Regions from separate parts of the uncultured Zoogloea sp. genome, predicted to be linked through region 3. Evidence: predicted binding sites of a transcription regulator. Region 3 holds the regulator's gene; each other region holds the start of a gene.
What was found. Region 3 encodes FliA, which starts transcription of late flagellar genes. Its sites were predicted from a motif close to CTAAAGTTNNNNNNNNNNNNGCCGNTA; they were not measured.
Positions count from the first base shown of each region.

Region 1 (4,583 bases), on a different contig from region 3:
TCTGCCAGCCCGCCGGCCACCAGCTCCCGTCGCGACGCGTTGGCGCGGTTGGCAGAGAGCTCCCAGTTCGAGAAACCCCGCTCGCCGCCCGCGTAGCGCGTCGAGTCGGTATGCCCCGACAGGCTCACGTTGTTATCCACTCCGTTGAGCGTCGCGCCGATCGAGCGCAGCAGCTCCTGGGTATAGGGCTTTAGCGATGCGCTGGACGAATCGAACATCGGCCGGTTCTGCTCGTCGACAATCTGGATGCGCAGGCCCTCGGTGGTGATGTCCAGCAACAGCTGGTTCTTGAACGGCCGCAGGCTTGGGCTCGCCTCGATGATCGCCTCGATCTGCCCCTTCAGGTCTTCGAGCTTGGCGCGCTCCTTGCGCTCCTCGGCCTTCTTGATCGCCTCCGCGTCGTCGTCGCCCAACGGCTTGGTCGCCCCCTTGGCAGCCTCGATGTTGAGCGATCGCTTACCTTCCACATCGCCCCGCTTCACCTGGCCCACCGAACGCGTCAGATCCTGCCCGCCGCCCGCAATCGGGCTAGTCGCGTCACCCGCGCCCGAACCTCCGCTCATCGCCACCTTGAGGGGCGAATTGAAGAACTCCGCAATCCCCTGCAGGTCGCCCTGGGCTGTGGAGCCGAGCAGCCACATCAGCAGGAAGAAGGCCATCATCGCGGTCACGAAGTCGGCATAGGCGATCTTCCACGCGCCACCGTGGGCACCGCCGCCGCCCTTCTTGATCTTCTTGACGACGATTGGCTGTTGGGTATCGTCACTCATGACATCGATCCGGCAGGCGAGGGAATCCGCGACGCATCACGCCGCATCACCGGGACACGCATCACTTCTTGCTCTTGATCGCTTCTTCAAGCTCGGCAAAGCCTGGCCGATCGGTCGAGAACAGCACCTTGCGCCCGAACTCCACCGCCACCTGGGGCGCGTAGCCGTTCATGCTCGCCAGTAGCACCGCCTTCATGCACTGGTAGATCTTTCCGCCCTCCTCGACCTTCTGCTCCAGCTGGCCGGCTACCGGCGCCACGAAACCATAGGAGATGAGAATACCGAGGAAGGTCCCCACCAGCGCGCCGCCGATCATCTTGCCGAGCACCGCCGGCGGCTGGCCCACCGAGCCCATCACGTTCACCACGCCCATCACCGCCACGACGATACCGAAGGCCGGCACCGCGTCACCCACCTTGGAGACCACGTGGGCCGGCGTATGGGCTTCGTGATGGTGGGTTTCCATCTCGATGTCCATCAGGTTCTCGATCTCGAAGGCGTTGAGGTTGCCGCCAACCATCATCCGCAGGTAGTCGCACAGGAAATCCACCGCGTGGTGGTCGGCCGTGAAGGCCGGATACTTGGAGAGGATCGGGCTGCCTTCGGGGTTCTCGATGTCGCCTTCGATGGACATCAGGCCTTCCTTGCGCACCTTGGCGAGGATCTCGTAGAGCATGCACAGCACATCGGTGTAGAAGGCCTTGTTGTAGGGCGAGCCCTTGAAGATCGTCGGTAGCGCGGCAATGGTGCCCTTGATCGCTTTCGGCCCGTTGCCCGCAACGAAGCCGCCGATGGTCAGACCGACGATCGCGATGTATTCCGTCGGAACCCACAGGGCCGCCAGACTGCCGTGCACGGCGTAAGTACCGAGGGACGCCGCCAGGATGATGACGTAGCCGATGATCAGAAACATCGCCGAAACCTCATTGGGTTGGCAGGCTGGGGGCGCCTGCCGGATCCGTTATTCTTCACCGGCGATATCGGCCCTGCCTGAAGAAACTTGAGCACCTGACGCAAGCCTGTCGTCACCCGAAAGCAGGCAAAAAAATGCCGCCTGATCGAAACCGGCGGCATAACCTCATCGTCAATCGAGAGGGAGGTCAGGGTATGGCAACTTCGTTCGCCTGGGCCCGCCGGGTCTTGCCGGCGCGGGACGGCACGTGGCACAGCCCGCAGACGTAATCGTGGGTCGGGTCGAAACCGTGGGAGACAAAATGTCCGCCGCAGCAGGTGCAACGGGCCAGTTGCAGCAGCTTGGCGTCAAAGAAACGGATCAGCGTCCAGGCCCGGGTGAGCGACAGCACCTGCTCCATCTCGAAGGATTCGATGTGCTCGTTGTACAGCCGGTAAGCCTGGATGATGGCGTCCAGCCCTTCGAGGTGCGCGTTGGTCTGGACGAAACGGTACAGGGCCATGAACAGTGAGGCATGGATGTTCGGCTGCCACGACATGAACCAGTCAGTCGAAAACGGCAGCATGCCCTTCGGGGGCGAGACGCCCTTTACTTCCTTGTAGAGCTTGAGCAGACGTTCCCGGCTCAGGGCGGTCTCGGCTTCAAGCATCTGCATGCGCGCACCCAGACGGATCAGCTCGACCGCCTTCTGGATGTCCTGCGCTTCCTGCAGCACGCTCTTGTTTCGCACGATGGTCTCCCTCAGCCGCGGGCCGGATCAGGCCAGATGGGCGACAGGCCGCCCGGCTGCGAGGATCGCCGCGTGCAGATGCGCCGCACCGCGCTCGCGGCCATGGGACGACAGCAGATCGACCAGCATGGTGTCGTTGAAGCGGAACTGACAGAGCAGCATGTTCGAATTAGCCATCCGCAGCACCTGGGCGGAACTCAACCCTTCCAGCACTTCAGCCACTTCTTCGCCGATTCCCAGGCGGTAGATGGCGGCAGCGCGGTCGGCGCGCAGCATCTGCTGAGCAAGCATCAGATAGGCCAGATTCAGTTCCCGAATCTCGTCATGCATCGTGTTTGTGTTCATCTTTATCTCCTCGACAGACCTGTCGTTATCTGCGGCAAATTCTGCCGTTCACCGGCAACTCTCGCCATGCGAGGGCTTCGGAAAATCACGTAGGAGCAAACACGTAAACGCAAGTAAGAAAATGGCCTACGCATACACCCAAATTGGGCAATTGCGTAGGCCATTTTGACCTGCGTACAAGGCACGCGACGGCTTTCACCATCGGCGCCAGACGATCCTAGCGGGGTGGGATCAGCGGCCCCGGGCGCAGGGACTGGGCGGTCATGATGCGGTTGCGCCCCTTGTTCTTGGCCAGGTAGAGCGCCTGGTCAGCACGCTTCACCAGCGCGTCGGGGTCGGTCATCACCGTGTCGCGGGTCGCCACGCCGATGCTCACCGACATCGTGAGGGGCTGGCCGGAAACCGTGAGCGGCGCGCTCTCGACGGCAAAGCGCACCCGCTCCGCACAGGCCAGCGCCGCGTCCAGCCCGGTGTCCGGGCAGATCACCAGGAACTCGTCGCCCCCGGTGCGGGCCACGATGTCCTGGGCCCGCAGCGCGCCCTTGATCGACGTCGCCACCTGCCGCAGCACCGCATCCCCCACGTCGTGGCCGTGGGAATCGTTGTAGGTCTTGAACTGATCCACGTCGATGACCATCCCCGACAGCGGGCGGCGGGTGCGCGACGACACCGACCACTCCTGCTGCATCCGCTCGATGGCGTAGCGGCGGTTGGGGAAGCCGGTCAGCGAATCGGTCAGCGCCACTTCCTGCAGGCGCCGGTTGGATACGGCCAGCTCGGCGGCAAAGCGGCGAATCTCCTCCCGGTCACGATCGAGCTCCTGTTGCAGCCGGATCACCCGCTGGCCCGCACGTAGCCGCGCGGCGAGCACCCGCGGGTTGATCGGCTTGTTCATGAAGTCATCGACGCCGTTTTCGAAGGCCTCGATCAGCCGGTCATCGTCGTCGAGGCTGGTCATGATCAGCATGTAGATGCTGCGGCCTATCTTCGTCTGGCGCAGCGCCCGGGTCAGCTCGAGGCCGCTCATCTCGGGCATGATCCAGTCGACGATCATCAGCTGGGGCTGAAACTCCAGCGCCATCTCCATGCCGACGCGCCCGTCCGACGCCTCGAGCACCTGATGCCCGACGGTCTCGAGCACCTTGCGGACCAGCGCACGCATCGACGCGTCGTCGTCGACGATCAGCACGCGCATGGCCTGAGACATGCCCACCGGCAGCGTGAGCGGGTTTGCGCCACCCGGCATCGGCGCTCGATCGACCGGCAGTTCATGGGATTCACCCGGCAGATGCTGGACGCGAGCCTTGGCCTCCGTCGCGAGCGTCGCGGCGATCGCCTCGCCACGGCTGGCAAGTTCGCTGAACGGGGGGATCTCCAGGGTATCGAGCTCAAGCAGCGCGCCCCAGGCCTGCCACTCGCGGACCACCCCGTCGCACAGTTCGTTGATCGCCACCGGATCGAAGGCCAACCGCCCACCGATCTCAAACAGGCGACTCATCAGGTTGGGGCGCTCGGCCTCCTCGGCCAGAAACACCTCGGCGATGAAGGAGGCCAGATGCAGCGAATGGGCAATCACGAACTCCCGCGAGCCATCGGCGTAGCCCGACTCCTCGGGGGCTTCGGAAAAGAAGGCCGGCTCGTGGAAGATCCGCGGCAAGCCCCAGTCGGCCAGCATTGCCGAAGTCAGTTCCCGGTGGTTGAGCGCAAAAGCACGCTGCTCCAGGGCCACCAGCGGGAGATCCCGATACTCGAGGGTCTGCTTCAGAACCTTGCCGTAATCCTGTGGGTAGAGCGTCGCCAACGCGAGTTCGCCGATCCGTGCCAG
Region 1 covers NZ_CALAYQ010000113.1:22,222-26,804, forward strand. The annotation lists gene motB (flagellar motor protein MotB) at 1-770, opposite strand, end outside; gene motA (flagellar motor stator protein MotA) at 832-1,683, opposite strand; gene flhC (flagellar transcriptional regulator FlhC) at 1,871-2,413, opposite strand; gene flhD (flagellar transcriptional regulator FlhD) at 2,441-2,758, opposite strand; gene Q0672_RS13305 (diguanylate cyclase) at 2,976-4,583, opposite strand, start outside.
Region 1: motA (flagellar motor stator protein MotA) is a predicted target of FliA. The motif match lies at 1,749-1,775, and genes of this name have one in related genera.

Region 2 (4,583 bases), on a different contig from region 3:
GGTATCGAACAGCGCCTGCAGGTCGTCGTCGTCACCACCCGCGACGCTGGCGCTGGCGGCAGAACTGGCGACCACTTCGAGGCGCGGCTGGGCGCTCGCGGCGGAGGGTGTTCCGGAGATGCTGTCGAACAGCGCCTGCAGATCGTCGCTGTCGCCGGATTCGTCAAATTTGAGACGTTTTGCCATGATGGAACTCCGTGCTGTCGAGGGCCGTCAAGCTGCCTTCTTGCCCATCTTCTCGAAGATCTTCTCGAGCTTTTCGGAAAGGGTTGCCGCCGTGAAGGGCTTGACGATGTACCCGCTGGCACCGGCCTGGGCCGCCGCGATGATGTTTTCCTTCTTCGCTTCGGCGGTGATCATCAGCACCGGCAGGTGCTTCAGGGCCGGCGTGGCACGGATGTTCTGCAGCAAGGTGAGGCCGTCCATGTTGGGCATGTTCCAGTCCGTCACCACGAAATCGAAGGGCAGCGAGTTGAGCTTCTGCAGCGCGATCTGCCCGTCCTCGGCCTCGTCCACGTTGGTGAAACCGAGCTCCTTGAGCAGGTTGCGGACGATGCGCCGCATGGTGGAAAAGTCATCGACTACGAGAAATTTCATCTTGGGGTCCGACATGTTGTTGATCTCCGTTCAGTCCCGGCAGGAACGCATCAGCAGGGGGCGCAGGGTTTCAGCCAGGACGTCGGCGTCGAACTTGGCGACGTAGGAATCGACACCGACACTCTTGCCCATCGCCCGATTGGCTTCGGACGACAGGGACGAGTGCATGACAACCGGAATGCCTTCGAAGCGGGCATCCGATTTGATGTTGCGGGTGAGCACGTAGCCGTCCATCTCGGGCATCTCGGCGTCCACCAGGATCAGATTGACCTCCTCGCGCAGGTCGATGCCGCGCTGCTGGGCGTGGCTCGCCATGCCTTCGAGACGGGTCCAGGCTTCCAGCCCGTTGAGGGCGTGCTTGTGACGCACCCCCAGCTTGTCGAGGGTTTCGGCGATCTTCTTGCGGGCCACCGCGGAGTCATCCACGAAGAAGATGTTCACGTCGTGGGCACCTTCGAGGGGATGGATCTGGCCGACCACGGCCTCGCCGAAGGTGCTTGCCAGGATGGTTTCCACATCGAGGATGGACACCAGCTTGCCGTCCTGCAGCTCGGTGATGGCGGTGATGAAGTGATGGCCGCTGGAGGTGACGTTGTCCGGCGCGCGGACCTTGTCCCATTCGACGCGGATGATGCGATCCACCTCGTGCACCAGGAAGCCCAGGGTGCGCTTGCTGTATTCGGTGACCATCATCGAGCCGCCCAGGGGCTCGCCCGGCACGGCAATGTCCATCACCTTGGCGAGGGCCAGCACGGGGATCACGTTGCCCCGCAGCGAGATCAGCCCTTCCACGCCGGCCGGCATGTTGGGGGCCTTGGTGATGAAGGGCGCCCGGGACACCTCGCGGACCTTGAACACGTTGATCCCGAAAATCTCCTGGGTTCCCAGCGAGAACAGCAGGATTTCCATGCGGTTCGAACCCGCCAGCTTGGTCCTGGCGTCCACCGACTCCAGCAACCCGCGATCGACACGATCCATGTTCATCTCGCTCCTCTTTCGCTCACGCGGCCTTGGCCGCACTGTGCTGCGTGATCAGGCGGCGCAGGACCTCCGCCAGCCGCTGCGGTTCGAATTTGGCCACGTATTCATCCACCCCGACCGAACGGCCGAGCTGCTGGTTGGACATGCCCGACAGGGACGAATGCATGATGACCGGCACGCCTTCAAAGCGTGGATCGGTCTTGATCCGCTTGGTGAGGATGTAGCCGTCCATCTCGGGCATCTCCACATCGGTGAGGATCAGGGCCAGCATGTCCTTGACCTTGCGCCCGCTGCTGCTGGCGTAGGAGGCGAGTTTCTCAAGCTCATCCCACGCCTGACGGCCATTGACCGAACCCACGTAGCGCACGCCAAGAGCGTCGAGAGTCCGCTCGATCTGCTTGCGGGCCACCGACGAGTCATCTGCAAAATAGACCGTGACCGGCTCGTCCGCCACGATCGGTTCGATGCCCTTGAACAGGAACTCGTCGTCGTAGCGGGTGGTCTCGGAGAGCACCTTCTCCACATCCAGCAGCATCACCAGCTTGGGGCCAGGCAGCTCGGTCACCGCGGTGACCAGCCCGCCCAGGTTGGCGGTGAGCATGTCGGGCGGCACACGCATCTGCGACCAGTCGAGGCGCAGGATGGTATCCACCGCCTCGACCAGGAAGCCCTGGGTGTGCCCGTTGTATTCGGTGACGATCATGATGTCGCGGGGGGTGTCGATGCCCATCCCGGCATACTTGGCCAGGTCAACCACCGGCACCAGCACGCCCCGCAGGCTGACCATCCCTTCGACTGAAGAAGGCATTTCCGGCGCGGCGGTGATCGGCGGGGTGCGCATCACCTCGCGCACTTTGAAGACGTTGATACCGAACGTCTCGCGCCGGCCGGTGCGTGAATCCAGGCCAAGGGTGAACAGCAGGATTTCCAGCTTGTTGGTGCCCGCCAGCCGGGTACGCGCGTCAATGTTCTTGAGAAGTTCCGACATCACTCGATCTCCGTCGTGGACCGCCTGCCACCCTGATGGGGCAAGCTTCGACTTGAAATAAATATCGGCGGGGTAAGAATAATCTTGAGGCTGGGAAGCGCCTCTTCGAGAGCGGCCGCATCACCCGCGCGCGCCCGCAGGACGCGTCATGCCGCACCGCGCGTCAGGCCCTGTAACCGATCCGGAAACCGCCCCAGTGGCGGCCGTTCACGTAAATCGGCGCAGAGATGTCGTGCATGATCTCGCCGGTATCCCGGCGGTAGGTCTGGATCAGGAAGGGCATCTGGTTCTTGCCGCACTGCTTGCCCACCGGATCGTCGAAGATCCGCTTGGTCCGGCTGCCCACGATGTCCTTGTTGTAGTCGCCGGTGAGCGGCTGGCAGAAGCGCTTGTTGTGGGTCGGCACATAGCCGTTGCGGTCGGTGCCGATGGCGTAGACCACCTCGCCATTGCCGTCCAGCAGGCGCTCCTGGAGGCTGGGGAAGAGCCGGTCGGTGAGCGCATCGAAGCGGGTGCTGTATTTCTGCGGACGGGTGCTGGGGATCGGCTTGTAGGCTTCGTCGAACAGGTCGGCCTCGCTGATCTGCCCGCTGGCGACCGCCCGCTCGAGCATCTCGCTGATCTGCCGGGATGCATCGCGGACGATGTCGGGCATCTTCTTGTGCACCACCATCGCCTGTTCGCCCGCGGGGCCGAGCTTGAAGACGCGGCGGATCTCCTTCAGGTTCACCGCCAGATCACGCAGGCTGGTGGCCTCGGAGAGGGTTTCCCGCGCGCCTTCCGAGTTGTGGCCGGCCATCTCCATGATCTGCCGCACGTGGCCGGCGATCTGCTCGGCCTCGTGGCTGTGGGTGGTGATGGCGACGGCGATCGCGTCGATCTTCTCCATCGTCTGCAGCGCGCCCTGGTTGATCTGGTCCAGCGAGCTTGCTGCCCGACGGGCCAGGTCGGCCCCGGCGTGGGCCTGCACGCTGCCCACGTCGATGGCTGCGATGGCGCTCTTGGTCTCGGACTGGATCGCCGAGATCATGCCGCCGATCTCCCGGGTCGCCGACGAGGTGCGTTCGGCAAGCTTGCGCACTTCATCGGCCACCACCGCGAAGCCACGCCCCTGCTCGCCGGCCCGGGCGGCTTCGATCGCTGCATTGAGCGCCAGCAGGTTGGTCTGGTCGGCAATCTCGTGGATCACCTTGACGATGCCGCTGATGGCCTCGGAGCGCTCGCCCAGCGAGGCGATCACCCGGGCCGAATCGGCCACCGAGGCGGCGATGCGCTCGATCTCCCGCGAGGCGCTGGTCGCCACCTCGCCGCCTTGCACCGACAGCTCCCGCGCCGCCTGGGCGTTGGCCGCCGTCTGGCTGGCGTGGTCGGCCACCGCATTGACGCCGGCGGTCATCTGCTCGATCGCCACGGCCATGCTCTCGGCCGCGTCGCGCTGCCCGGAGGAGCCTTCCGCCACCCGGCCGGCGTAGCCCGACAGCAGGTCGGCCGCCTCATACACCCGCTGGGTGTCGAAGATCACCTTGCCGACGATGCCCTGCAGGCTCTCGATCAGCTCGTTGAAGACAAGCTCGACTTCACCCACCTGGCCACCGGAGACCGGCGCGCGGCGGGAAAGGTCGCCATCCCGTTGCATCGCCCGGATGGTGTCACGCATCTCGCCCAGGGGCTGCACGAACAGCACCCGACAGGCCATGATCGTCGCCACGCCGATGAAGACCCCGAGGGCCACGCTCACGCCCACGAAGCCGGCCGTCAGCGGAGCCCCGAAGGCCAGCCCGGCTCCCGCGGCACCAATGGCTGCGCACAGTCCGATGGCGCCTGAAACAAGTTGAACTCGCATGATGTCCGGCCACTCCCCTGTCTCGAACGATGACCGGACAGCGCAGCGGGCTACCGGCAACTCGACGGGCAGCCCGGTTGGGCAGCCCACAATATCGACGTTCTTATCGACAGGCCCCCGGGGAACTTAAGGGAGACCGACAGGAGAGACGCCGCCGGAGCTACTTGAGCCCGT
Region 2 covers NZ_CALAYQ010000113.1:1,925-6,507, forward strand. The annotation lists gene cheZ (protein phosphatase CheZ) at 1-186, opposite strand, end outside; gene cheY (chemotaxis response regulator CheY) at 214-612, opposite strand; gene Q0672_RS13210 (chemotaxis protein) at 628-1,581, opposite strand; gene Q0672_RS13215 (chemotaxis protein) at 1,598-2,566, opposite strand; gene Q0672_RS13220 (methyl-accepting chemotaxis protein) at 2,730-4,409, opposite strand; gene Q0672_RS13225 (fused response regulator/phosphatase) at 4,570-4,583, opposite strand, start outside.
Region 2: Q0672_RS13215 (chemotaxis protein) is a predicted target of FliA. The motif match lies at 2,629-2,655, and genes of this name have one in related genera.

Region 3 (4,583 bases):
CCGACCCGACCCAGGCCATCGGCCAGGCGGCGCGGATCAGCCTCGGCGCGGGGCGTCCGCTGACCGCCAGCCACCTGCGCCAGCAGCCGGCGGTAATGCAGGGCCAGCCGGTCAAGGTCGTCTCCGGCGGTGCCGGATTCCAGGTGGCCAACGACGGCGTGGCCCTCAGTTCGGCCGCCAACGGCCAGGCCGCCCAGGTGCGCCTGTCGAACGGGCAGGTCGTGCGGGGCATCGCCCGCAGCGGAGGCGTAGTCGAAATCACGCTGCCATGAAACCGCACCCATCCCGAAGGACTCCAATGGGTTAAAGTTTCATCTCCACGAGTCGTATACCCAGTCGACTTATGGATGAAAGGGCAATGCCGTGAAGATCGATAACTCTGTCAAAGCGACCAGCAATCTGCCGTCCGGCGAAGGCCGCGCACGTGCTGCCAAGGAATCACCGAAGACTCAGGATTCCGCGGGTGGCGAACGGGTCGAACTGTCGTCCCTCTCTGCACGCCTGCAGCAGATGGAAGAAACCATCGCCAACACCCCCGTGGTGGATAGCGCGAAGGTGGACGAGATCAAACAGGCGATGAGCGAAGGGCGCTTCAAGGTGGACACCGAAAAGGTGGCCGACGGCCTCATCGACAGCGTGCGTCAGATGCTGAACGCACAAACCGCCAAGGCGTAAGCGGGCATGGCCGTCGATCCCGGCTTCCACGCTCGCCTTGCCCAGCTCATCCAGGACGAGCGCCGCGGCATGCGCGGCTTCGTCGCCCTGCTTGAGCGGGAAGAGGCCTTGCTGGTGCACAGCCAGATTGACGCACTCGCTCTGCTTGCCGAAGAAAAGACCGCGCTCTACCGCGCCCTCCAGCGCCTGTCCGACGACCGGGTGGTGATGTTTGCCCGCCTCGGCGCGAAGGTCACGAACGAGAACATCCGCATCGTGCTCGCCAGCAATCCCGAGGCCCTCACTGCCTGGGAAGACGTGGTTGCCCTGGCCGAAGAAGCCAAGGAACGCAACCGGGTCAATGGCCAGCTGATCACCCAGCGCCTGCAGAACAACCAGCAGGCCCTCACGACCCTCCTCGCCGCCGCGGAACACCCGCAGATCTACGGCCCGGACGGTCAGTCCCGCCCCACTGCCGGCAGCCGCCACTTCGGTTCGGTCTGATCCGCCCGGCGGATCGTCTTCAGCAATTTCATCCAGCCTCGGGTTTGATCGCCGCCCGGCGTTGTTGCGTCCAGGCGCGGCAAGACGCGGAGCCTAGCCCTACTGCGCCGGCTGGGGCTTTGCTTCGGCCTCGGGCGCAACCGGCACCGGCGGTGCCGCATCGGATGGCAGGATCGAATCGGCGATGCCGGACGCCCTCACCTTCGGCTGCACCTCAGGCTCGACCACCCGCGATTCGATCAGGATCGTCACCCGCCGGTTGCGGGCCCGCCCCTCGGGCGTGAGGTTGTCGGCCACCGGACGCTGGTCGCCGTATCCGGCAGCCGTCAGCCGCGCTGGCCGTACGCCGCTTTCCACAAACAGTCGCACCACGCTCGACGCCCGCACGGCCGAGAGCTCCCAGTTGGAGGGGAAAGCCGCGGTGGCGATGGGAATCGTATCGGTGTGACCTTCGACGGTGATCGGAAACTCAGCCGGCGCCACCACCTGCCCCACCGCCCGCAGGGCCGTGACGGCATCGCGACCGAGCTGGGCCTCGCCGGGGTTGAACAGCACGCTGGCGTTGATCTCGACGGTGATGCCGAAGGCGCCCTCGGTCACCCGCACCTGGCCATCGGCCACCAGTGGGGCGAGCACCTTGCGGATCTCCTCGGCCATGTTCTTGACCCGCTCGGCCTTGGCCTTGCGCGCCTCTTCCACTTCGGGGCTGGGCGGCGGACTGCTTGGGCGGATCGACGGAATCGGGGCGGACGACATCTGGGCGTTGTTGGACTGCACGCCGAGCTTGCGGAAGGCGTTCACCACCGAATCGGACATGATCCGGTACTTGCCCTCGTTGATGGACGAGAGCGAATACATCACCACGAAGAAGGCAAACAGCAGGGTGATGAAGTCGGCGTAGGAGACGAGCCAGCGCTCGTGGTTCTCGTGCTCGTCCTCGTGCTTGCGGCGCCGCGCCATGGCCTACCCCGCGTAGCCCTTGAGGCGGCTCTCGATGATGCGCGGGTTGTCGCCGTTGGCAATGCCGACCAGGCCATCCACCAGCATCTCGCGCATTGAGGTGAGGGTGCCGATCACGCCGAGCAGCTTCTTCGAGACAGGCAGGAAGATCAGGTTGGCCGAGCCGACGCCGTAGATGGTCGCCACAAAGGCCACCGCGATGCCGGAGCCGAGCTTGGAGGGATCCGAGAGGTTTTCCATCACGTGGATGAGGCCCATCACCGCGCCCAGGATGCCGATGGTCGGCGCGTAGCCGCCGGCGGCTTCCCAGATCTTGGCGCCCAGCTTCATCTGGCCTTCCCAGGTGTCGATCTCGACCTCGAGCACCTCGCGCAGGCGATCGGGTTCGACGCCATCCACCAGCAGCTGAAGGCCCTTCTGGATGAACGGATCGTCGATGGCGGGGATCTGGCTTTCGAGGGCCAGCAGGCCTTCCTTGCGGGCCACGTTGCTCCAGCGGACCACCTCGGCGATCAGCGCATCGTGATCCAGCCTGGGCGGCACGAAGACCCAGCGGACCATCTGCATGCCCAGCCGGAAGACCTTGAGCGAGCTTTGCAGCATCACCGCGCCGAGGGTGCCGCCGATGACGATGAGGAAGGCCGTCGGCTGGATCAACGAGCCGACGTGACCACCCTCGAGCACCTGCCCGACGAGGATCGCGGCCAGCGCGAGGGTGATGCCGATCAGGCTGATGCTGTCCATGGAAACGCCCCGGGCCCGGTTCAGCCGGCGGCCGGGCGACGGCCGCGGCCGCGGCCCTCACCCTTGGCCTTGGGCGCCGTCTGGATCGCGCCGGAGATGCGCGAGCGCAGGCGGGCGATGGCCTGGCTGTGGAGCTGGCACACGCGGGATTCGGAGACGCCGAGCACCTCGCCGATTTCCCGCAGGTTCATGTCCTGTTCGTAGTAGAGGCCCATCACGGTCTTCTCCCGCTCGGGCAGGTCGTCGATGGCCTTGATCAGCACGTCGCGCATGTTGCTGTCGAGGAGCAGCGTGAGCGGGTCATTGCCCTCGAGGGTGATGTGGCGTTCGAGGTAGTCGTCGTCGCCCTCGCCGCTGAAATCCTCGAAGTACACCAGCTGGTAGCCACGAGCCTCCTGCAGCATGTGCTGGTATTCGGCCAGGGGCACGCCAAGGGAATCGGCCAGCTCGGCCTCGGTCGGATGCCGCCCGTTGGCCTGTTCGAGCTGATGCACCGCCGCCTCGATGCGCCGCATGTCCCGGCGCAGGCTGCGCGGCAGCCAGTCGTTCTCGCGCAGGCCGTCGAGCATCGAGCCGCGGATGCGCTGCACCGCGTAGGTCTCGAACTGCGCGCCGAGGCCTTCTTCGTAGCGGTTGATGGCGTCGAGCAGGCCCAGCATGCCGTTCTGGATGATGTCTTCCACCTGCACGCTGGCCGGCAGCTTGGCCATCAGGTGATAGGCAATGCGCTTGACCAGCGGCGCGTACTGGACGACGAGTTGCTCTTTATCGAGGGTGCCGGAAGCGGTGTACATCTTTCGTCTGCTTTCTGGTCGGGTTTTGGAGTCGCGCGGCGCTCACACTACTCATCGGCAACGATAGGCTTTCATGCAGCCGACGACACAAGATTTCACAATTTCACTTTTTGCCGATTTCAACCAGCCACGCCGGCCTGGGACGACCAGGCGCGCAGACGGCGGATGAAGGCCTGGGCACCCTCGGCCGGATGACGGGCACCGAGGGGCGTGGTCATGGCGTCGGCCAGGGGGTCGCGCTCCACCTCGCCGCGCCACACCAGGGGCAGCCCCACGTGACGGGCGGTGAAGTCGTTGAGGCTGGCGAAGAGCGCGGTGGCGTCGGCCCGGTCGCGGGCGCCGCTGACGGCGATCTCCAGTGATCCGGCGCCGGCAGCGGCGAGGCCCTTGATCCACTGGCAGGCACCGCGAGCACCCACACCGCTCGCCTCCACCACCAGCAGGCGACGGCCGGCAGCGCGGGCGAAGGGAGTGAGGCTGCGCACGTCGCCGACGGTGTGGATCGCCAGCAGGTCGGCACGGCGCTGGAGTTCGGCGATGCCGGCTTCGAGGCGGGCGTGCTGGGTTTCGTCGAGGAGCGGCACGGCCAGCACGGTGGCGGCAGCGGGCACGACCCACAGCCCGTCGGCCACTTCGCGCATGGTCTCGGTCACGTCGTGCTGCCCTTGCAGGGCGCCCAGCAGGTCGCCGCCGTCGGGGTAGCCGAAGGCCGCCAGCAGGGAGCCGCGGTCGGGCGCGTGTTCGTCGATGGCCACCACCCGGCGGGCCCCTTCGGTGAGGGCGGTGAGGGTCTGGACAGCCAGGTCCCGCGGCGAGCGGCCCGAGGTGAACAAGGCCACCACGGCCGACGGGGTGCGGCGGAACAGGCGGCGAAGGCCGGCGGCCTGATCGGAGGCGTGCAGCATCTCAAAGCCCTCCGCGCAGCTG
Region 3 covers NZ_CALAYQ010000070.1:168-4,750, reverse strand. The annotation lists gene flgA (flagellar basal body P-ring formation chaperone FlgA) at 1-272, shown strand, start outside; gene flgM (flagellar biosynthesis anti-sigma factor FlgM) at 364-675, shown strand; gene Q0672_RS08880 (flagella synthesis protein FlgN) at 682-1,158, shown strand; gene motD (flagellar motor protein MotD) at 1,258-2,118, opposite strand; gene Q0672_RS08870 (flagellar motor protein) at 2,122-2,862, opposite strand; gene Q0672_RS08865 (RNA polymerase sigma factor FliA) at 2,883-3,656, opposite strand; gene Q0672_RS08860 (flagellar FleN) at 3,776-4,561, opposite strand; partial or broken gene flhF (flagellar biosynthesis protein FlhF) at 4,563-4,583, opposite strand, start outside.

Region 4 (4,583 bases), on a different contig from region 3:
CAGCTCGCCGACCCTGCCGCGCTGCAGCACGCCGGGCACCTGCTGCAGGCCTGGGTGCGCGACGGCTACATCCTCGAAAACCACGCCACAAGCTGGTTTGCGGCCTACGGACCCTGAAGGGCATCGCCCCCACCCCAAAAGCATATCGACAACCGGCCGGAAAACCGCGCCGGTTCGTGATTTTTGGTGCTAAAGCTTTGATTTTCTGAGCCGCTATCAAAAGCCAAGCGGTAATCCGCAGAAAAAATGCAAAGCACACAAAAACGAAAATGTCAACATTTCTTCTAAAGTAGCGCCAGCCAACTCCGTTAATGAATTCAACGGCGGTTGCCTTACACACACCGGGCAAGGCGAACCAAAGTTAAGCCTCGTCGCTTATCTTGAACGGAATTAAGGAGAACCAAAATGGCTGCCACTATCAACACCAATGCGATGTCGCTGAATGCGCAACGCAACCTTTCCACGTCCCAGGCCAGCCTGGCGACCTCGGTTCAACGCCTGTCGTCAGGCCTGCGCGTCAATAGCGCAAAGGACGATGCTGCCGGTCTGGCGATTGCCGACCGCATGAACTCCCAGGCCAAGGGCTTCGACGTTGCGATCCGCAACGCCAACGACGGCATCTCGATGGCGCAGACCGCCGAATCGGCGATGCAGGCCGTCACCGACAACCTGCAGCGGATGCGCGAACTGGCCGTCCAGGCTGCCAACGGCACCTACACCTCGGGTGACCAGGCCAACCTCGACACCGAATTCCAGCAGCTGCAACAGGAAATCCAGCGCGTCGTCGGCGGCACCACCTTCAACGGCCAGAACGTGCTCAACCTGTCGTCTGCCGTGACTTTCCAGGTTGGCGCCGGCAATGCCACCACCGACACCATCACAGTCCAGGGCAGCGCGGTTTCCCTGTCCGGCGTGTCCGCCGCCGTATCCGGCGCCGTGACGAGCGTTGGCGCCGCCACCGCAGCGATCGCAAGCATTGACACCCAGCTCAACAACCTGAACACCGCCCGCGCCACCTGGGGTGCCGTTCAGAACCGCTTCAGCTCGGTCGTGCAGACCCTGTCGGTTGCCTCCGAAAACGCCCAGGCGTCCCGCGGCCGGATCATGGATGCCGACTTCGCGAAGGAAACCGCCAACATGACCCGCGCCCAGATCCTCCAGCAGGCAGGCACCGCGATGGTCTCGCAGGCCAACAGCATGCCGAACAACGTGCTGTCCCTGCTCCAGTAACGCGATACAGACGTAACCCTGACGTGCGCGGCCGCCCACAGGGCGGCGGCGCCGCCAGCACAAGGGGGAGATGAGCATGAGCATCCAGCCAGTCGGCACAAGCAGCGCGCAGTATGTGCCACCCGTCAATGCCTCGACGGGCGCCGGCGCCTCCCGTGCAACCGAGAACGCCGCAAGCACCGGTGCGGTTCAGGCATCCCAGAGCACCGCCCAGACCGGCAAGGTCGCGCCCCCGAGCAACGAACAACTCAACCAGGCGGTCAAGCAGATCCAGGACGTCATCAAGCAGACCGCCAACAGCCTGCAGTTCTCCATCGACGAAGACCTGGGCGTCTCCATCGTCAAGGTGGTGGACACCGAGTCCAAAAAGCTCATTCGGCAGATTCCGTCGGAAGAGGTGCTGGCCATCGCCAAGGCGCTCGACAAATTGCAGGGACTGCTCGTCAAGCAGCAGGCCTGATCCGGACACCCCAAGCCGCCAGACCCTCCCCTGGCGCAGATTTGATCCCACCCTCGCGGTGGGATTTTTTTTGCCGCCGCATGCCGGACAGCTGAACCTGGCACAACTAATGCATTCCAACTGACAACACGCGACCACACTCAAGTTTTCCGGGGTGCGGTCGTAATTTCCGTCAATCGCTTCACCGCACCACAAGGGGTCCATCATGGCCACAATCTCATCAGCTGGAGTCGGCTCGGGAATCAACGTCGAATCGCTCGTCAGTTCGCTGATGTCTGTTGAAAAACAGCCCCTTACGAAACTCCAGTCGCGCCAGAGCAGCTACGAATCGAAGATCTCCGCCCTCGGCACGCTCAAGAGCGCCCTGTCCACCCTGCAGACCGCCGCCAAGGCACTGACACCGGCAACCGGCAGCACGGCAACGGCATCTTTGTCCGCCTATAAGGCAACTCTTGCCGATTCGACCATCGCAACGGCAACAACGACCAGCTCGGCCGTTGCCGGCAGCTACTCCCTCGAAGTCACCGCCCTGGCCACCAGCCAGCGCTACGCGCTGGGCAAGACCTTCGCCGCCGGCGACGCGGCGCTCGATTTCGGCACCGACAGCAGCCGCACGCTCACCTTCACCAAGGGCAGCACGACCACCACCGTCACCCTGGAAAGCAGCCAGAACACCCTGGCGGCCGTGCGCGACGCCATCAACAAGGCCGAGCCCGGCGTGAGCGCCTCCATCGTCACCGACACCAGCGGCAAGCAGAACCTGCTGCTCACCGCCACGTCCGGCGGCACCGCCAACGCGGTGACCATCGGCGGCACCGCCACCTTCATCGACGCTGCCGCACCGGGCTCGCCGATCGCCGCCTCCAGCGCCTTCAACCAGACCCTTGCCGCCAGCGACGCGGCGGTGAAGATCCAGGGCGTGTCGATCGCCACCAGCGGCAACTCGATCACCAACGCCATTGACGGGGTGAACCTCGAGCTCACCAAGACCGGCACCACCACCCTCTCCGTCACCCGCGACAACACCGACCTGAAGAGCAAGCTCGACACCTTCATCAACGCCTACAACAGCCTCAACACCTCGCTGAAAAACCTGGGCGCCTACAACGCCAGCACCAAGACGGCTGCCGTGCTCAACGGCGACTCGACCCTGCGCAGCATCCAGTCCCAGGTGCGCAACACCATCGGCAGCGTTCCCGCGTCCCTGAGCGGCGCCACCTACAAGACCCTCAGCGACATCGGCATCGCCTTTCAGACCGACGGCAGCCTGAAGATCGACAGCGCCAAGTTCGACAAGGCGGCCAGCGCCAACTTTTCGGCCACCGCCGCAGTGATCGGCGCCTTCGGCAGCACGATGAAGACGACCACCACCAACCTGCTTGCCAGCAACGGGGTGATCGCCAGCCGCACCGACGGCCTGAACAGCAGCATCAAATCCATGGGCAATCAGATCGACGCCTTCGAGACGCGCCTGACCATGATCGAAAAGACCTACCGCGCCAAGTTCACCGCGCTCGACACCAGCATGACCAGCATGACGACCACCAGCAGTTACCTGTCACAGCAGTTGAGCCTTCTCAGCAGCATGGCCAGCAACTAACCCCGACCGGAGAGCAACTACATGTCGTTTGGACTCGCGGCCCGTCGCGGCGCTGCTGCCTACAGCGCAGTAGGCGTCGAAACCGGCGTTTCCACCGCCGACCCCCACAAGTTGATCCTCATGCTTTTCGACGGCGCCATCCTGCAGGTCGGGACGGCCGCCATCGCCCTCGAGAACAAGGACGTCCCCGGCAAGGGCACGGCGATCTCGAAGGCCATCGAAATCATCCTGAACGGACTCAAGGTCAGTCTCGACTACGAGGCCGGCGGCGAACTCGCCCAGCGCCTCGCTTCCCTTTACGACTACATGACACAGCGACTTCTCTACGCTAACCTGCACAACAGCCGGCCCGCGATGGACGAAGTCACTCAACTGCTCACCGAACTGAAAGACGCCTGGGCCGCCATCGGCAATTCCGACCAGGCAGACCGTTAGATTGCCGGAGACATCTTCATGAGTTCCCTCGCCCTCCTGGAACAGATGAGCAACTACTCCACCGAAATGGTGGATGCGGCGCGCGCCAACGACTGGGATCGCCTGACGCGTCTTGAAAAGCAGGTCGCCTCCCTGCGCGACCGCATCGGCGTCGAAGAGGCCCTGGCCTTCCCCAGCCGCCCCCGACGCATGTCCGAAGACGAGCGCGCCCGCAAGATTGCCCTGATCCGGCGCATCCTCGACGACGACAAGGAAGTCCGCGTCCACACCGAACCGTGGATGGACAGCGTCCGCCAGATGCTCTCCGGCGGCGTGCGCGAACGCAATCTGCGCAACGCCTACGGCGGCAACGACGGCGACGCCTGATCCAGTGCAGGCGGGCTGACGAGGCCGTCATGATTCCCGGCGATCTCGCTGCCCGCCTCCGGATGCTCACCGAGGCCAGTTTCTTTCAGGGCGAACCCACCGTCGCCCCCCTGGCCCGCGTCAAGGGCATCTCGAACCACCTCCCCGATTTCACCCCTGGCCAGCGCATCGTCGCCAATCTCCAGGCCACCAGCGCCGACAACACCTTCCTCGCCCGGGTCGACGGGCGCGAAGTCACCCTGGCCCTGCCCCAGTCCGTCAAGGCCGGCGACACCCTCGAACTGGTCGTCAGCCACGTCACGCCCCGGGCGGTCTTCGCCACCCTCGCCCAGCCGACACCCGACGCCGCAGCCGCCGCCAGCCGCCCGGCCCTCAGCCAGGCCGGCAAGCTGATCAGCTTTCTCCTCACCGGCCAGCCCGCCCCCGAAACCGCCAGCCTCGCCGGTGGCGAACCCCTGCTCGCATCGCCGCCCACCGCCGGCACCGGCGCCG
Region 4 covers NZ_CALAYQ010000068.1:7,830-12,412, forward strand. The annotation lists gene Q0672_RS08710 (glycosyltransferase) at 1-117, shown strand, start outside; gene Q0672_RS08715 (flagellin) at 406-1,230, shown strand; gene Q0672_RS08720 (flagellar protein FlaG) at 1,307-1,690, shown strand; gene fliD (flagellar filament capping protein FliD) at 1,896-3,290, shown strand; gene fliS (flagellar export chaperone FliS) at 3,312-3,725, shown strand; gene Q0672_RS08735 (flagellar protein FliT) at 3,744-4,091, shown strand; gene Q0672_RS08740 (flagellar hook-length control protein FliK) at 4,121-4,583, shown strand, end outside.
Region 4: fliD (flagellar filament capping protein FliD) is a predicted target of FliA. The motif match lies at 1,830-1,856, and genes of this name have one in related genera.